Regions from separate parts of the Oscillibacter sp. PEA192 genome, predicted to be linked through region 2. Evidence: predicted binding sites of a transcription regulator. Region 2 holds the regulator's gene; the other holds the start of a gene.
What was found. The regulator LexA, encoded in region 2, represses DNA repair genes until DNA is damaged. The targets are predictions, from matches to a motif close to CNAACANNTGTTNG.

Region 1: the regulator LexA is predicted to act here: its motif matches at 4,452-4,465, upstream of dinB (DNA polymerase IV).

What each region holds. Positions count from the first base shown of each region.
Region 1 is NZ_AP018532.1:1,633,484-1,641,027, reverse strand. Features, by position in the region: gene DN611_RS08110 (RNA polymerase sigma factor) at 1-240, shown strand, start outside; gene DN611_RS08105 (hypothetical protein) at 233-1,156, shown strand; gene glyA (serine hydroxymethyltransferase) at 1,201-2,454, opposite strand; gene DN611_RS08095 (5-formyltetrahydrofolate cyclo-ligase) at 2,624-3,211, opposite strand; gene dinB (DNA polymerase IV) at 3,208-4,422, opposite strand; gene DN611_RS08085 (ECF transporter S component) at 4,591-5,295, opposite strand; FMN riboswitch at 5,400-5,528, opposite strand; gene DN611_RS08080 (SLOG family protein) at 5,679-6,197, shown strand; gene DN611_RS08075 (helix-turn-helix domain-containing protein) at 6,398-6,961, shown strand; gene DN611_RS08070 (hypothetical protein) at 6,958-7,509, shown strand; gene DN611_RS08065 (magnesium transporter CorA family protein) at 7,534-7,544, shown strand, end outside.
Region 2 is NZ_AP018532.1:2,613,756-2,621,299, forward strand. Features, by position in the region: gene DN611_RS12955 (DUF1385 domain-containing protein) at 1-205, opposite strand, end outside; gene DN611_RS12960 (sensor histidine kinase) at 286-1,728, opposite strand; gene DN611_RS12965 (response regulator transcription factor) at 2,007-2,693, opposite strand; gene DN611_RS12970 (FG-GAP repeat domain-containing protein) at 2,719-4,077, opposite strand; gene DN611_RS12975 (GIY-YIG nuclease family protein) at 4,204-4,470, opposite strand; gene sigK (RNA polymerase sporulation sigma factor SigK) at 4,588-5,319, shown strand; gene lexA (transcriptional repressor LexA) at 5,394-5,984, opposite strand; gene secG (preprotein translocase subunit SecG) at 6,224-6,466, shown strand; gene DN611_RS12995 (polysaccharide deacetylase family protein) at 6,512-7,222, opposite strand; gene DN611_RS13000 (hypothetical protein) at 7,382-7,544, opposite strand, start outside.

The sequences.
Region 1 (7,544 bases), 980 kb from region 2:
GATGATCTGCCCACGGAACCGGCAATACCGGGCCGGGAGACGGGGGACGATACCCTTTGGCAGGCGGTGCAGACCTTGCCACGAGACCAGCGGGAGGCGGTGGTGCTGTTCTACTATGAGGACCTGCCCACAGAGGAGATCGCCCGGATCGTGGGGACGTCCCCGGGGGCGGTGCGGGTCCGGCTGAGCCGGGCACGTGAGAAGCTGCGGAGCATCTTGAAGGAGGGAGACTATGGATGAGCTGGACGCCCGCCTGCGGGCAATGGCAAAGCGGGAGGACTGGGCCCTGCCCGCAGCCTATGAGTCGGCTATGGACGGGCTGGAGGAACAGATCCGCCAGGGGGGCACCCTGGACCGGCCCGGAAAACGGCGGCTGGGGAAGCGGGTGCTGATCCTAGCGGCCATCGTAGCGGTGCTGCTGGCAGCGACGGCGGTGTCCATGGATTTTTGGAATGTCCGGGTGGAAGATGTTCTGGTGGGACAGGAAAGTTCCAGCTATCGGGTAAACGGAGAGATTCCCGTGATCCCTTTGGAGAGCTTTTCGGATGAGGTCGCGTCTGCTATGGAGGATGTTTCACAGAAAATGGAAGAGCAGGATCTCTATTTGAATTCCAGTCCAGGATATTGGCTTCGCACCTTTGACCGCTGGGCAGACTGTGAGGAGTTTATCGGGTTCCCTCTGAACAATCCCTTGGAGAAGTCCAGCCTGCTGGAGACAGCCAACTACTTCGCCATCGCGCAGGATGCGGAGACCCTGAATGAAGAGAGCCAACGCCATTGCGCGGTTGCTTTGCAAGGAAATATTAAAGGCGAGCTGCAGCACGTGACAATAGATACCGGCTATCTCATGGGGCCGATCCGCATTCAAATGACAGTTTCGCTTTATCCGGAGGGAAGCGGCATGGAGCCCGGGACAGGGGGCAGCTGGAACGGGGAAGCGGAATTTGAAATTACCTCCGGTGTGACTGGTGAGGGTATTCCTTATACATTGGTGGTATCCGAGACCCCGGAAAGCGATTACTACAATGACTTTTCTAGTGCAGACGCCTATTTTGTTTTGAAGAACGGGCTTTATACCCTCGATGCCGTATCTCCGGGCAGGGACAGCGGAGCGGACGCGAAAGCTGCCCTGGAAGAGCTCCTGGCCCTCTTCTGAGGAAAGGAAAAACCCGCGGAGGCATTGCCTCCGCGGGGGTTGTTTTAGTCCTGATACAGCGGGAACCGCTTGCACAGCTCCGCCACTTCCGCACGGACCTGCTCCGCATGGTCCGCATAGTCCTCTTTTGCCATGAGGCCCATCCACCGGGCGATCTCCGCCATCTCCGGCTCCCGGAAGCCCCGGGTAGTGACGGCGGGAGTGCCCACCCGGATACCGCTGGTGACGAAGGGCTTCTCCGGGTCGTTGGGGATGGTGTTCTTGTTCACCGTGATGCCTACCTCATCCAGCCGGTGCTCATACTCCTTGCCGGTGAGGCCAAAGTGCCGGGTATCCACCAGAATCAGATGGTTGTCCGTGCCGCCGGAGACCAGCCGGAAGCCCTGCTCGATCAGCTTTTCCGCCAGAACCCCGGCGTTGGCAGCCACCTGCCGCCCATAGGCCCGGAACTCCGGCTTCAGCGCCTCGCCCAAGCACACGGCCTTGGCGGCGATGATATGCTCCAGCGGACCGCCCTGTGTGCCGGGGAACACGGCGGAGTTGATCTTTTTGTACAGGTCGTCGTCATTGCACAGGATCATGCCGCCCCGGGGACCCCGCAATGTCTTGTGGGTGGTGGTGGTCACCACATCGGCGTAGGGGATGGGGGAGGGATGAACACCGGCGGCCACCAGACCCGCAATGTGGGCCATGTCCACCATCAGCCGGGCGCCCACTGCGTCGGCGATCTCCCGGAACTTGGCAAAGTCCAGGGGGCGGGGATAGGCGCTGGCCCCTGCCAGGATCAGCTTGGGGCGGCACTCCTTGGCGATGGCCATCACCTGCTCGTAGTCGATGGTCTCTGTGTCGTCAGACACGCCATAGGGAACGATGCGGAAATATTTGCCGGAGATGTTCACCGGGCTGCCGTGGCTCAGATGGCCGCCATGGGCCAGATTCATACTGAGCACTGTGTCACCGGGCTGCAGCAGGGCAAAGAACGCCGCCAGATTGGCGTTGGCGCCGGAGTGGGGCTGGACATTGGCGTGCGCACAGTCGAACAGCTGACAGGCCCTCTGCCGCGCCAGCTCCTCCGTCACGTCCACGGCATAGCAGCCTCCGTAATACCGCTTTCCAGGATAGCCCTCCGCATACTTATTGGTGAGACAAGTGCCCATGGCCAGCAGGACGGCCTTGCTGACGATGTTCTCGGAGGCGATCAGCTCAATGTTGTGCTGCTCCCGGTCGAATTCCTTCTGAATAGATGCCCCCACCTCGGGGTCGGCCTGGGAGAGAAAGTCCATGATGTCCTGGATCATTGCAGGGGTCCTCCTTCGTGTGATCCGGTCTTCCGGAAAATATAAGCCTTTTCCAGCTTATCAGAGTTCCAGGGACCTGTCAAGGGAACAAGAGGTAATACCCCCACAAAATGTTGTAGAGATAGTGGGAATATTTTGACGATTTTGTGGGAGGCGGACCTTTTCCCAGTCATTCCAGCCGGGATGGCGTGCCGTCCTCAAAAAGTCCGGCTTCTGTCAGCACCCAGGGGATGGGATAGTCGTGGACGCCGAAGGGGATCTCCTGGCGCAGCAGCCGCTCCCGGCACAGCAGAACCGCCGCGCCCCGGTAGTGGGCCAGGAAGCGGTCGTAATAGCCGCCGCCCCGCCCCAGACGGCGGCCCTCCCGGCTGCAGGTGACACAGGGGATCACCGCCAGGTCGATCTGGTCCGGGGAGAGGGCAGGGCTGTCTGCCGGAGGCTCCAGAATGCCGTAGGCGCCGGGGAAGAGCTCCTTCAGGTCGCGGATGGCCCGCAGCTCCATGATGCCATCCGCCACACACAGAGGGACGCACAGCATCTTGCCGTCTGCCAGAGTCTGCTCCAGGATGGGACGGGTGTCGATCTCCCGCCCGGCGGAGACGAAGCAGAACACCGCTCCGGCACTGCGATACTCCGGAAGAGCCAGGAGATGGCGGGCGATGGCCCGGTTCGCCGCTTCCCGGTACCGGAAGGGGAGCTGGGCGCTGAGGCGCCGGATCGTAGCCCGGAGCTGCTGTTTTTCCTCGTCTATTGTCATGGCAGGGGATCCTCCTCTTTCTCTGGACGGGCCGCGCCGTAGGAGATGACGTCGGTCCCGAACTTTCCACGGAGGCGGTCCATAGCCGCCTCCAGCTTTTCCTGTTTTTCTTTTTTGGGCGCCGCCCCAGCTGTGAACAGGTCTACCTGTTCATAGGCGTCCTCCGACCGAACCAGATGGATGGCGGTAACAGTCAGGGCCCGCACGGGAGCCGGGGGTTTCCACAGCTGGCCGGTCAGGTCCATGGCCGCCGCCGTCAGCTCCCGGATCAGGTGGGTGGGGGCGGAGAGCTGCATCTGACGGGAGCGGTCATGGAACTGGGGATCCCGCACCGTCACCTGGACGCCGCCGGCATACAGCCCGCTGTGCCGCAGTCGGGTGGCCACGGAGTCCGCCAGCACGGCGACGCCGCCCCGCACCTGCTCTGCGGTGGTGAGGTTTTTCGGGAAGGTAGTGCCGTTGCCTACGGACTTCACCATCTCCGGCTCGTACCGGGAGCGGACTGGATCGGTGTCCAGCCCGTTGGCATAGTCGTGGAGCTGGACGCCCATTTTGCCCATCAGGGTCTCCAGGGCATCCCGCTTGCAGGCCGCCAGCTCTCCGATGGTCTTCACGCCGAACTGGGCCAAAATCTTCCGGGCGGCGCCCCCCACGTACAGCAGCGCCCCCACCGGCAGAGGCCAGACCAGCCTCTGCCAGTTCTCCCGGGAGACGACAGTGGTGGCGTCGGGTTTCCGGTAGTCGCTGCCCAGCTTGGCAAACACCTTGTTGAAGGAGACCCCCACTGAGAGGGTCAGTCCCATCTCCTGCTTCATCCGTTGCCGCAGATGGTCTGCCAGGGCCTTGGCATCACCGCCGAAGAGGTGGAGGGTATGGGTGACGTCCAGCCAGCTCTCATCGATGCCGAAGGGCTCCACCAGGTCCGTGTACTGCTCGTAGATGGTGTTGACCTCTTTGGAGACCTGCCGGTACAGTTTGTGGTGGGGTGGCAGCAGCACCAGCTCCGGGCACTTTTTCTTGGCCTGCCAGATGGTTTCCGCCGTCTGGACGCCGAATTTTTTCGCCGGTTCATTCTTGGCCAGGATGATGCCGTGGCGGGAGGTGGGATCTCCGCAGACCGCCACGGGCACGTTCTGCAGGTCTGGTCGGCTCCGCAGCTCCACGGAGGCGTAAAAGCTGTTCAGATCGCAGTGCAGGATGATGCGGTCCATGGCCCCGCCTCCTTTCTCACTTCTATTATAGCACATCTGTTCGTTCCTGAAAAGGGAGAAGGGATGGGAAGGTTTTGACATACCGGCGCGGGGAGGCGGAGGGACGGATATGGGCCGCAGTAAAAGGCGCGGGGACGGTATCCGCCCCCGCGCCTGTGGTGTTCAAATTTACAGAATCCCCATCAGCACCAAGGCCAGCACCACAAAGGTCGCCAGCAGGGCCAGGGAGAACAGGAGGAACCCGGCGCTCAGCTTGCCCTTGCCCTCGACAGGCGCATGGGACTCCGGTACCAGCCGGGCCTTCCGCAGGGCGGTGACCACCGGCTTGTAGAGCAGCAGGATCAGCGCCATGTTCAGGCCGCCCTTCACCAGGTTGAAGGGCAGGAACACCGGGATCAGCATGGGGACCACGATTTCCTCGCGATCCATTCCCATGTAGATGGGCGTGATGAGATAGTTCCACAGCAGCATCACCACGGTGAGGCAAACAGTGCCCAGGGCCAGACCGATGACGGCGCCCTTGCGGGTGTGGAACTTCTTGTAGACGAAGGCGGCGGTGCAGCAGAAGGCGCAGGTGGCCAGCACGTTCATGATGCAGCCGATGGGGCCGGTGTCGCTGACGGTGAACATCTCCACCACGGCCACCACGATGGAGATGACGGCGGCGGACAGAGGTCCGAAGAGGAAGGCGCCGATGCAGATGACCGTGTCCTTCAGGTCCATCTGCAGGAAGCCGGACACCTGTGGCAGCATCTTGCTGAGGAGCATCACCACATAGGCGATGGCCGCCAGCATGGCCAGGGAGGTGATGGTTCGGACGTTTGTTGCGGGCCGGGAGGGGTTCTTGATGGCGTTGGCATTGGGTTCAGACATAAAAATACACTCCTTTTCGTTGCTTGAAAACACCCTGGACGCTTTGGCTTCTCCAAGGTGATCCACGCAACGCAGGAGCGCGAACAAACGCGCGGCCACGCCGCACTCATCTTCTTCCATCCAGACTGTAACTGTTGGTCCCGGAGTTTCACCGAGTCAGCGCCTGTGCATACGCGCAGGCGGTCGCGGACTGTACCGCCAGTGGGGAATTTCACCCCGCCCTGAAGACAAAGTATTCAGTTGCTTTCTGGCCATAGTATATGACAGCGCGGAAGAAATTGCAAGTCCCTAAATGAAAAAACGGCAAATTTCCCGTGGGTCTTTACAAACAAGAACGGATGTTCTATACTGAATCAAAGACCAGAAGGAGGGAGGCGGAGACCATGCGGGGGCGGCAGTCGGCCTGCTGCTTTACCGGGCACCGGCCCGGTAAGCTGCCATGGCGGTATAACGAGGAGGACCTGCGCTGCGTGTTGCTCAAGGCCCGCATCGCAGACGCGGTGGAGGCGGCCTATCAGGAGGGATTCCGTCACTTTCTCTGCGGCATGGCCCTGGGCTGTGACCTGTATTTCTGCGAGTGCGTCCTCCGCCTGCGCCAGACGCACCCGGACGTGACGGTGGAGGCGGCCGTCCCATGTCCCTCCCAGGCGGATGCCTGGCCGCCGGACCAGCGGCGGCGGTATGAGCGGCTGGTGGCTGCCTGTGACTTTGAGACCCTGGTGTCCGCCTGCTACACCCCCGCCTGTATGCAGCGGCGGGACCGGTATATGGTGGACCACGCCGCGCTGCTGATCGCCGCCTTTGACGGGTCTCCCGGCGGAACCCGGTACACGGTGGAGTACGCCATGCGCCGGGGGCTGGAGATCGTGGACCTGCCCATTGTGCTGGAGCCCGCCCGATAGGCCGGGGCGCTTGGATGCGGAGACGTCCGGTGCCTCGGCTTTTTTCTTGCAATATGGGCCGGAGCCGTTGCGCGGGGAGCCCTGTTGTGGTATGTTGGAGAGGAAGGCAATCTGAGATTGCGGAACTTCCATGCTTGGTTGCTGGTATGCAACCGGGCGGCCTGATAAGCTGAAGGCATCCAAGAGAAGGGAGAATGCCTATGACATTCGGAGAGAAGCTGCAATCCCTCCGGCAGAGAGCCGGCATGAGCCAGGACGCGCTGGCCGAGCGCCTGCAGGTGAGCCGGCAGGCCGTCAGCCGCTGGGAACGGGACGAGACCATGCCGGAGACGGACAAAGTGGTGGCCCTGGCGGATATTTTCGGTGTGACAACAGACTATCTGCTCCGCCTCCAGCCGGAGCAGACGGAGCCGGAGGAGAAGCAGCCGCCGCCCCAGGAACGGAAGGACTGGGTGGAGCGTTTTTTGGCCTTTAGCAAGCGGAAGTGGTACCTGCTGGGATGGGTGCTGATCGCCTGGGGCGTATTGGATCTGGTGCAGCTGGCGCTGTTTTATCTGGCGTACCGGGGGATGCTGGGCGGATTTACGGGTCTGATCGGCTGGGATATGGCGGAGATGGGCGGAGTGAATCTGCTTGACGTGTTCCCGGCAGGTGTGCTGCTGTTCCCGGCCCTGTACGCCGCCGTGAAGATCGCGGCGGGGGTGCTGGTGCTGTATTTCGGAAAAAGGCATGTACAAAAGAAGCGGGAGGAGGAAATGCAGTGAAGGGAATCTTTTGGGGGTTCTTCTTGATCTTTATCAATTTTTATGTGACAATCAACGGACATACACTGAATCTGCTGCCGACCTTTGCGGGTTATATCTTACTCTATCGGGCAGCAGGGGAATTGTTGGGAGAGAGCGGTCGATTCGGGAAACTCCGCCCCTTTGCTGTGGCTGTGGCCATATACACGGGTATCCTGTGGGTGGGAGACTTGCTGGGCGTGACCGGCGCAAACTGGCTGAGTACGCTCCTGGAGCTGGCTGCTCTGGCGGTCGCCCTGTATATTTCCTGGAGCGTGATCCAGGCCATTTTGGAGATGGAGACCCATTATGGGACAGATCTGAACGGCACTTCGGCACGGACCGCCTGGTTTGTCCTGTTGGCGGCACAGATTGCCGGAACGCTGGGCGGCCTGCTGCTGGACGCTTTGGCACTGATGGCCCTGATTGCCCTGCTGGTGGGCATCATCTGGTTTCTCGCGGCACTGTGGAAGTGCGCCGGGCTCTATGACGGCCTGCCGCCCAAGGACGCCGGCCTGGAAAACCTGTGAGAGACCGAGAGGAGAGAGACCGCCATGCGAAAGGT
Region 2 (7,544 bases):
TGACGGTGCCTCGGATCAGGGGCCAGCCTAAAATAGGATGCCGGTCCTTGATGAGCCGCAGCTCCTCCACCTTCTCCACCAGATTGCCCCCCTGGTCCCGGACCACGATGGCCTGCTTCTCCGGGCCCCGCATCAGAATGCCTTCAATGAGTGCCTGTCCGCCGATGCTGGTGCGGAAGGCGCAGGATTGGGGTTGTTTTGCCATGTGTTTCCTTTCTAATTCCGTACAGTTGAATTCTACCATGCTCTGTACAGAAATGCAAACATTTGTTCGATTTTCGAAAATCATTCCTTGACCGGCAGGCAGATGGTGACCACCGCGCCGCCGCCATCGGCGTTGCCGATGGTGAAGATGCCGTTGTGAAGGCCGACGATCTCATCGCACACCGCAAGGCCGATGCCGCTGCCCCGGGCCTTGGAGGAGCCCTTGTAGAACTTCTGCTTGATGAAGGGCAGCTCCGCCTCCGGGATGCCGGGACCGTAGTCCCGGACCCGAACCACCTCAAACTCGCCCTCCCGGCTGATGGAAGTGTCGATCCGCTTGCCGGAGCCGCCGTGCTTGGCGGCGTTGTCCAGCACGTTGCAGAACACCTGCTTCAGCCGCTCAGAGTCGCCGGGGATGGGAGGCAGGTCCTCATCCCCGCACTCGTAGTTCAGTTTGATGCCCTCCTGCCGGAACAGCTCGCCGTAGGTGAAGATGGCGTCCTCAAACTCCGCCTGCAGGTCCACCTGCTCCATCCGGAGGGTGAATCGGCCGTCCTCCATCTTGGAGAATTCCAGCAGCTCCTCTACCATGGTAGAGAGCCGCCGGGCCTCGTTCAGAATGATGCGGATGCCGCGGCGCATCTGGGCGGGGTCATCTGTGGTGTCCTCCAGAATCGTCTCGCCCCAGCCGTTGATGGCAGTGAGGGGCGTCCGCAGCTCGTGGGACACGGAGGAGATGAACTCGGATTTCATCTTCTCGTTCTGGCCGATCTTGAGGGACATATCGTTGATGTTGTCCACCAGTTCCCCCAGCTCGTCCGTGTACTTGTTTTCGATCTGGAAGCCATAGCTCCCGGCAGAGATCCGCTTGGCCGCCTCAGACACCACGGCCACCGGCTCCACCACGTTGTTGATGAACAGCAGGCTGGAGATCAGCACCAGGGCCATGCAGATGCCTCCCACCGCCAGAATGATAAAGACCACCAGGACAATCTGCCGGTCCACCAGCTTCATGGACGTCACCAGCCGCATGACGCCCGCCACCCGGCCGTTGAACAGCAGGGGCGCTGAGACCGCCATGATCTTCTCACCCGTCTCCGGGTCTCTGCCTTGGAAGGGCGTGATCTCCTGATTGGTGATGGCTCTGGTAATATCGCTGGTCCCCGGCGAGCTGCCTGCTGTCAGGCCGGAGGTGGACATCTGGATACGTCCGGTGCTGCCGATGAACTGCAGCTCAATCCGGGACTTGTCCTCATAGGTGTCCACTGCCTGGGTCGCCATCTGGTTGTACTCGGAGTAGCTGTTCATGAAGTAGTCGTTGAAAGCACTGGACATGGCCTCCGCCTGCTTCATCAGGCCGTTTTCCATGCTGCTGTAATAGTAGGTGGAAACGCCCACAGATACCAGCGTCACCAGCAGCATCAGCAGCACCAGCACCGGCAGAATGGTATTGACGATCCACCGCTTCCGCAGGCCCCGGAGGCGCAGCACCGTCCATTTCCGATCCCGTTCTTCCTCTGCCATGGGCCGCTCCTCCTTTCCCTGCGTTCCTTACGCCGGCATCACTGGCCGGCCGATTTTCTCAGAACCCCCACTTGTATCCGTATCCCCACACCGTGGTGATATACGTGGGATTCTGCACGTTGCTTCCCATCCCGCGGCGCGGGATGGGACCCCTTTCCTCAGCTTGCGCGGCGGAAGTAAATTCCACCTTGCGCCAAGGTTTTGGCTTCCGCCAAAACGCTTGTACGGGCCATCGGCCCGCCCCGCTCCGCGGGGCCCCGGACAACGCCCGGAGCCGCTCAGAACCCCCACTTGTATCCGTATCCCCACACCGTGGTGATGTACGTGGGATTCTGCACGTTGTCCTCGATCTTCAGCCGCAGGCGGCGGATGTTGACATCCACGATCTTCAGCTCACCGAAGTAGTCCCGGCCCCAGACCATATCCAGGATCTCCTCCCGGGAGAGGGCCTTGCCCGGATTTTCCATGAACACCTTCATGATGGAATACTCCACCTGGGTCAGCTTGATTCGCTGGCCGTTCTTCTCCAGCGTCCGGTTGCGGGTGTTCAGCAGGAAGGGATCCTGCCGAATCTCCCCGGTCTGGGGGATCTCCTCTCCGCCGGCCCGGCGGAACAGGGCGTCCACACGGGCGGTAAGCTCTGCCGGGGAGAAGGGCTTGGTCACATAGTCGTCGGCGCCGGTCATCAGTCCCGTCACCTTGTCCATCTCCTGGGAACGGGCGGTGAGCATGATGATACCGATTTTGGTGTTGGTGGCCCGGATGCGGCGGCAGACCTCAAAACCGTCGATCCCCGGCAGCATGATGTCCAGCAGCGCCACCCGGGTATCGGGGTTCTCCTTCAGCTTGTCCAGTGCCTCTTCGCCGGTCTCCGCCTCAATGACGTCGTACCCGGCACGGCGCAGGTTGATGACGATAAAGCTGCGGATGCTGGACTCATCCTCCAGCACCATTACTTTTTTCATTCGGCATACCGTCCTTTCTTCTCTGTCAGCTGTCGCCGGCGGACCACTCCGTGGTGATCAGGCTGAACGCCTCCCGCACCTCGTCTTCCGTCAGGCCGTATTCCCAGCTCCCATTTGTGTCCAGAAGCTCGGCCGTGTAGATGATCTCCGGCAGACGGCGCAGGATGACCCGGCCGCCCCGGGTGGCTCTGGCCTCGCGGCCGGAGCCTGTAAGCTTGGTGATCCGCAGGACATCCTGTGGTGGCTCCCCGCTGTCTCCCCGGTAGGAGAATGTGACCGTGACCTCCTCCGTCCCGGCCGTGCGGGTAATGAGGATCTGATCCTTCCACACGTCCGGCAGGCGCAGGTACCAGCCGTCCTCCACACTGTGGTAGGTGCTCACCACAGCCGCTTTGGTGCCGTCGCTGGTATAGGTATACCAGTCGATCCGCCGGCAGGGGTCCTCACCCACGTTTCCCCAGGCCGGGATCGGCTCGGGATGGGGGACCTCTGTGATACCGTCGCCGTTGATATCCTCCGGGTACAGGGAACTGAAGGGCGCGATCTCCGAAGACACCCCCGTCACGTCGGACAGCAGGATGTTCACCAGTTCTCCATTTTTCACGGTCAGGATGTCAGTGACCATCCAGGCCGACTCCTCCACCCCCGTGACGAACAGGGCCGGCGTACCGTCCTGTAGGACACCGCTCTTCACACGCCCCTGCTGGCTCAGCTCCGCCATGGTGCTGGTGATCCGTGCGGAGGTTCGCAGCTGGAACTCTTCCTCCTGCCAGCAGTAGTAATCCGCAATGCCGTTGCCCTCCTCATCGGCCCGGAGCACCACCAGCTCCCACAGGCCATCCTGATTCAGATCGTTGACCGCATATTTCACATAGCTGGTGCCCTGCACCAGCTCCTCCGGCTCCCCGGACCGCAGGGTGTAGACGGAGAGGGCCAGGAGGTCCGTATTGACCCGCCAGCCCACCAGCAGCTCCTTCCGGCCGTCCTGGTCCAGATCCTCGTAGGCAATGCTGTAAATGCTGGTGCCGGTGCCCTCAATGACGGCAGCCTGCTCATATCCCTGCTTTCCGGCGGTAAAGATATAGATCTTCAGGGGCTTCTCATCCGCAGAGTTGCGGAAGAAGGCCAGCGCCTCCTCCTCGCCGTCTCCGTCCAGATCCTCCAGCTGCACGGGCTGGATGTTGCTGCCGGAGACGGGGGCCGCGTACTCCGCCCCGCTCTCCAGCAACTGGTTGAGTGAGCTGTTCAGCTCCGTGTACTCCTCCGGCAGCTGCGGCAGGCTGTACAGGTCCGTGGGGGAAAAGGAAAATCCGCAGCCGCTGGCGGACAGAAGCAGAAGCAGGCCGACCGCTGCCGTCAGCATCCGCTGTATTCGCTGTCTCATGGCCTCCTCCTCTCTGCCGGTGGGCTGCCCCCGCCGAAAAACGCATAATTCAACTTATATATGATAGCACGTTTTCTCCCTGATGTGTAGGGGTTGTCAGCATTTTTCCCGCATTTTACGTTCTGTTCATTTTTCCGCCGTCCCCGGTCGGAAGGCCGCGATCAGGGCCAGCTTCCGCCTGCGATCCAGCCGTTTGATGGCGGCCTCCCGCCGCAGGGCCGCAGACCGGTCCGGCACCGCCTCCTGGTAGACCAGCTCCACCGGCAGGCGGCTGCGGGTGTACTTGGCGCCCCGCCCGCTTTGGTGGGCCTGGAGGCGGCGGGGCAGGTCGTTGGTGCAGCCTGTGTACAGTGTGCCGTCCCCGCAGCGCAGGATGTAGACCAGATAGCCCATACCGTCCCTCCTCTGTCCGATGAGACCAGTATACCACAGCCCGCCGCCCCGTCAAAGGGCTTTCCGCATGGGGACTTCCCTGCCCGGCATAGGAATGATGGTACAGGGAGGGATTCTATGTTGTCTGCCGCACTGCTGCTCTTCGCCAACACGCTGCTCTTCTCACTCCGCCTGTCCGGCGGCGGGTCGTTTCCAAAGCCGCTGTCCGCCGCAGAGGAGCGGGAATATCTCCGCCGCTACGCCCAGGGAGATCAGGAGGCCCGGGATGTACTCATCGAGCGGAACCTGCGCCTGGTGGCCCACATCATCAAGAAATACTATACCCAGAGCGCCGATCAGGAGGACCTGATCTCCATCGGCACCATCGGCCTCATCAAGGGCATCTCCAGCTTCGACCCGGAGAAGGGCGCCCGCCTGGCCACCTACGCCGCCCGCTGCATTGAAAACGAAATTCTCATGTACTTCCGCAGCCAGAAAAAGCTCCAGGGAGAAGTCTCTCTGTCGGATTCCATTGAGACAGACAAGGAGGGCAATGCCCTCCAGCTGATGGATGTGGTGGGCGTGGATGACACCATGCTGGACGATATCCACGACCGGGACAGCGCGCTCCGGCTCCACCAGATCATCCGGGAGCGTCTGACCACCCGGGAGGCGGAGATCATTCGCCTGCGGTACGGGCTGGGCGGCACCATCCCCCTGACCCAGAGGGAAATTGCCGCCTCCTTCGGGATTTCCCGGTCCTATGTATCCCGCATCGAAAAGCGGGCGCTGGAAAAGCTGCGCCAGGAGCTGCAGGACGGCCCTGCGCCCCAGCTGGTCCGGCGGAGGCCCCATTCCTCCGGGACGTGACCGCCGGATTTGGAAAACAGAGGGCGTGATGGAAAATTTCCATCACGCCCTTTCTTTGCGCGCTTCCGCGCCTTTCAATAGCGCCGCACCACGGCGGCCACCTTGCCCAATATCTGGGCATAGGTGCCGTCAATGGGGGAATATGCCTCATTCTCCGGCAGCAGCCATACCTGACCGCTTTTCAGAGACAGGCGCTTAACCGTCGCCTCGTCATCGATCAGAGCCACCACAATCTCACCGTGCTGCGCAGTGGGCTGGCTGTGAACCACCACCAGGTCGCCGGGCAGGATGCCTGCGTTCAGCATGGACTCGCCCCGGACCCGCAGGGCAAAATACTCCCCGGGCCGACCGGCGGTATCGAAGGTCAAATAGTCCTCGATACACTCCTCCGCCAGAATGGGGCTGCCGGCCGCCACATTGCCCACCACTGGGACCTGATTTTCAGGCTTAGGAGATTCCCGCAGCGTGATGGCGCGGCCCTTGCCGGCGCCCTTTTCAATGACGCCTGCCTCCTCAAGCCGTTTGAGGTGAAAATGGACTGTGGAGGGTGACTTCAGCCCCACGGCCTCCCCGATCTCCCGCACCGAGGGGGGGTAGCCCTGCTCCCGGATACAGGCGGCAATGTACTCGTAGATTTTCTGCTGCATCTTTGAGAGCTCCCGCATACGTGTCCACCTCCGCTGGATTTCTGGCTGTATTATACCACAACGCCGCAGGAAAAGCAAACATTTGTTCCATCATTTTCAAACTTTTTTGTCGTCTGTCCGTACGCTTCCGCATAGCTTTGATTTGTCTGCTTTTTTGCAAAATCCCCTTGAAATACAGAGAAAACTATGGTATCATTAACATCTGTGAAATCATGATCCATGCGCTGCATGGCTGAAAGTTTTGGAGGTTATCCTGTATGGACGCTTTAACGCTCGTCATCACGATCCTGCAGCTTCTCTGCGGTCTGGCAGTCATTGTCATCGTGCTCTTCCAGTCCGGCAAGAGCGCCGGCCTCTCCGGTGCCATCGGCGGTGTGGCCGACTCCTTCCTGTCCCGCAACAAGGCCAAGACTCTGGACGCCAAGCTGGCCCGCGCCACCAAATGGGTTGGGGCCATCTTCCTGATCCTGACGCTGGTCCTGCTGATCCTGCAGGGCTGATTTCGCGCTGAAAGCGCCCGGTGTGCCAGCACACCGGGCGCTTTTTTATATGTCGCCGGAGCAGTACAGCACACCGGCCTCCGGTTGGATACCGTTGGCTTCCAGCAGTTCCTGCACCGTCACGAAGCGGTAGCCTTCCCCTTGAAGCGTATCTACAATCTCCAGTGCCGCGTCCACAGAGGTATCGTAGATATCATGGAGCAGGATGATCTGATTGGGGGCCGCATTTTCCAGGACCGCCGCCTTCACCTGGGCTGTATTGAGCTTTTCCCAGTCCCTGGGATCGATGGACCACTTTATCATGGGCACCTGCAGCAGCTCCCGGTCCGCCGCATCCACGGCCCCGTATGGCGGGCGGAGCCAATATGGCCCCCCTCCCAGCAACGCTTCCAGCGTCTCCTCTGTACGGCCTACCTCCCGCTGCAGCGTCTCCCGGGAGATCCCCTGAAGCCGTACATGGTTCCAGGTGTGGCTGCCCACCTGATGGCCCTCTGCCTGCATCCGCCGGACCAGGTCCTCATTGCCTTCGATCTGCTTGCCAATCAGGAAAAAGGTGGCGCTTGCCCCCCGCTCCTGCAGGCCGTCCAGTAGCCGCTCGGTAGTGTTCCGGCGTGGGCCGTCGTCAAATGTAATGGCGATCAGCTTGTCCGCCGGGAGCTGGGCATCTGCCCCAGCCTCCGCCACAGGGCCGCCCGGCGCGCAGCCGGACAGCAGTGCCAGGGCAAGGCACAGAAAAAACAGGCGACCTCTCCACATCGCGCCCACACCTCCTCATTCATGCAGCGGTAGTTTGCGCGGCAGCTGAAAATTTACACCCGTTAAAATTTTCTCCTGTTTTTTCATAACACGAAAAAAGGAAGCGGGCCCCGCCCGCTTCCTTCATCTCATATTCCGTTCGGTGCTCTGCATAGACGGTCAGGAGAACAGGTCAGAAATGGCATCTCCCACCAGGTCCACTGCCAGATCTGACACCACTTCCAGTCCCAGAAGCACTCCCCCCTCCTTGGCAGCTGAATGGGCTCTCTTTCGCCCGCGTGCTGCGGGCTTCTCCCTCTGCTGAAATTCCGGTTTCTTCTCG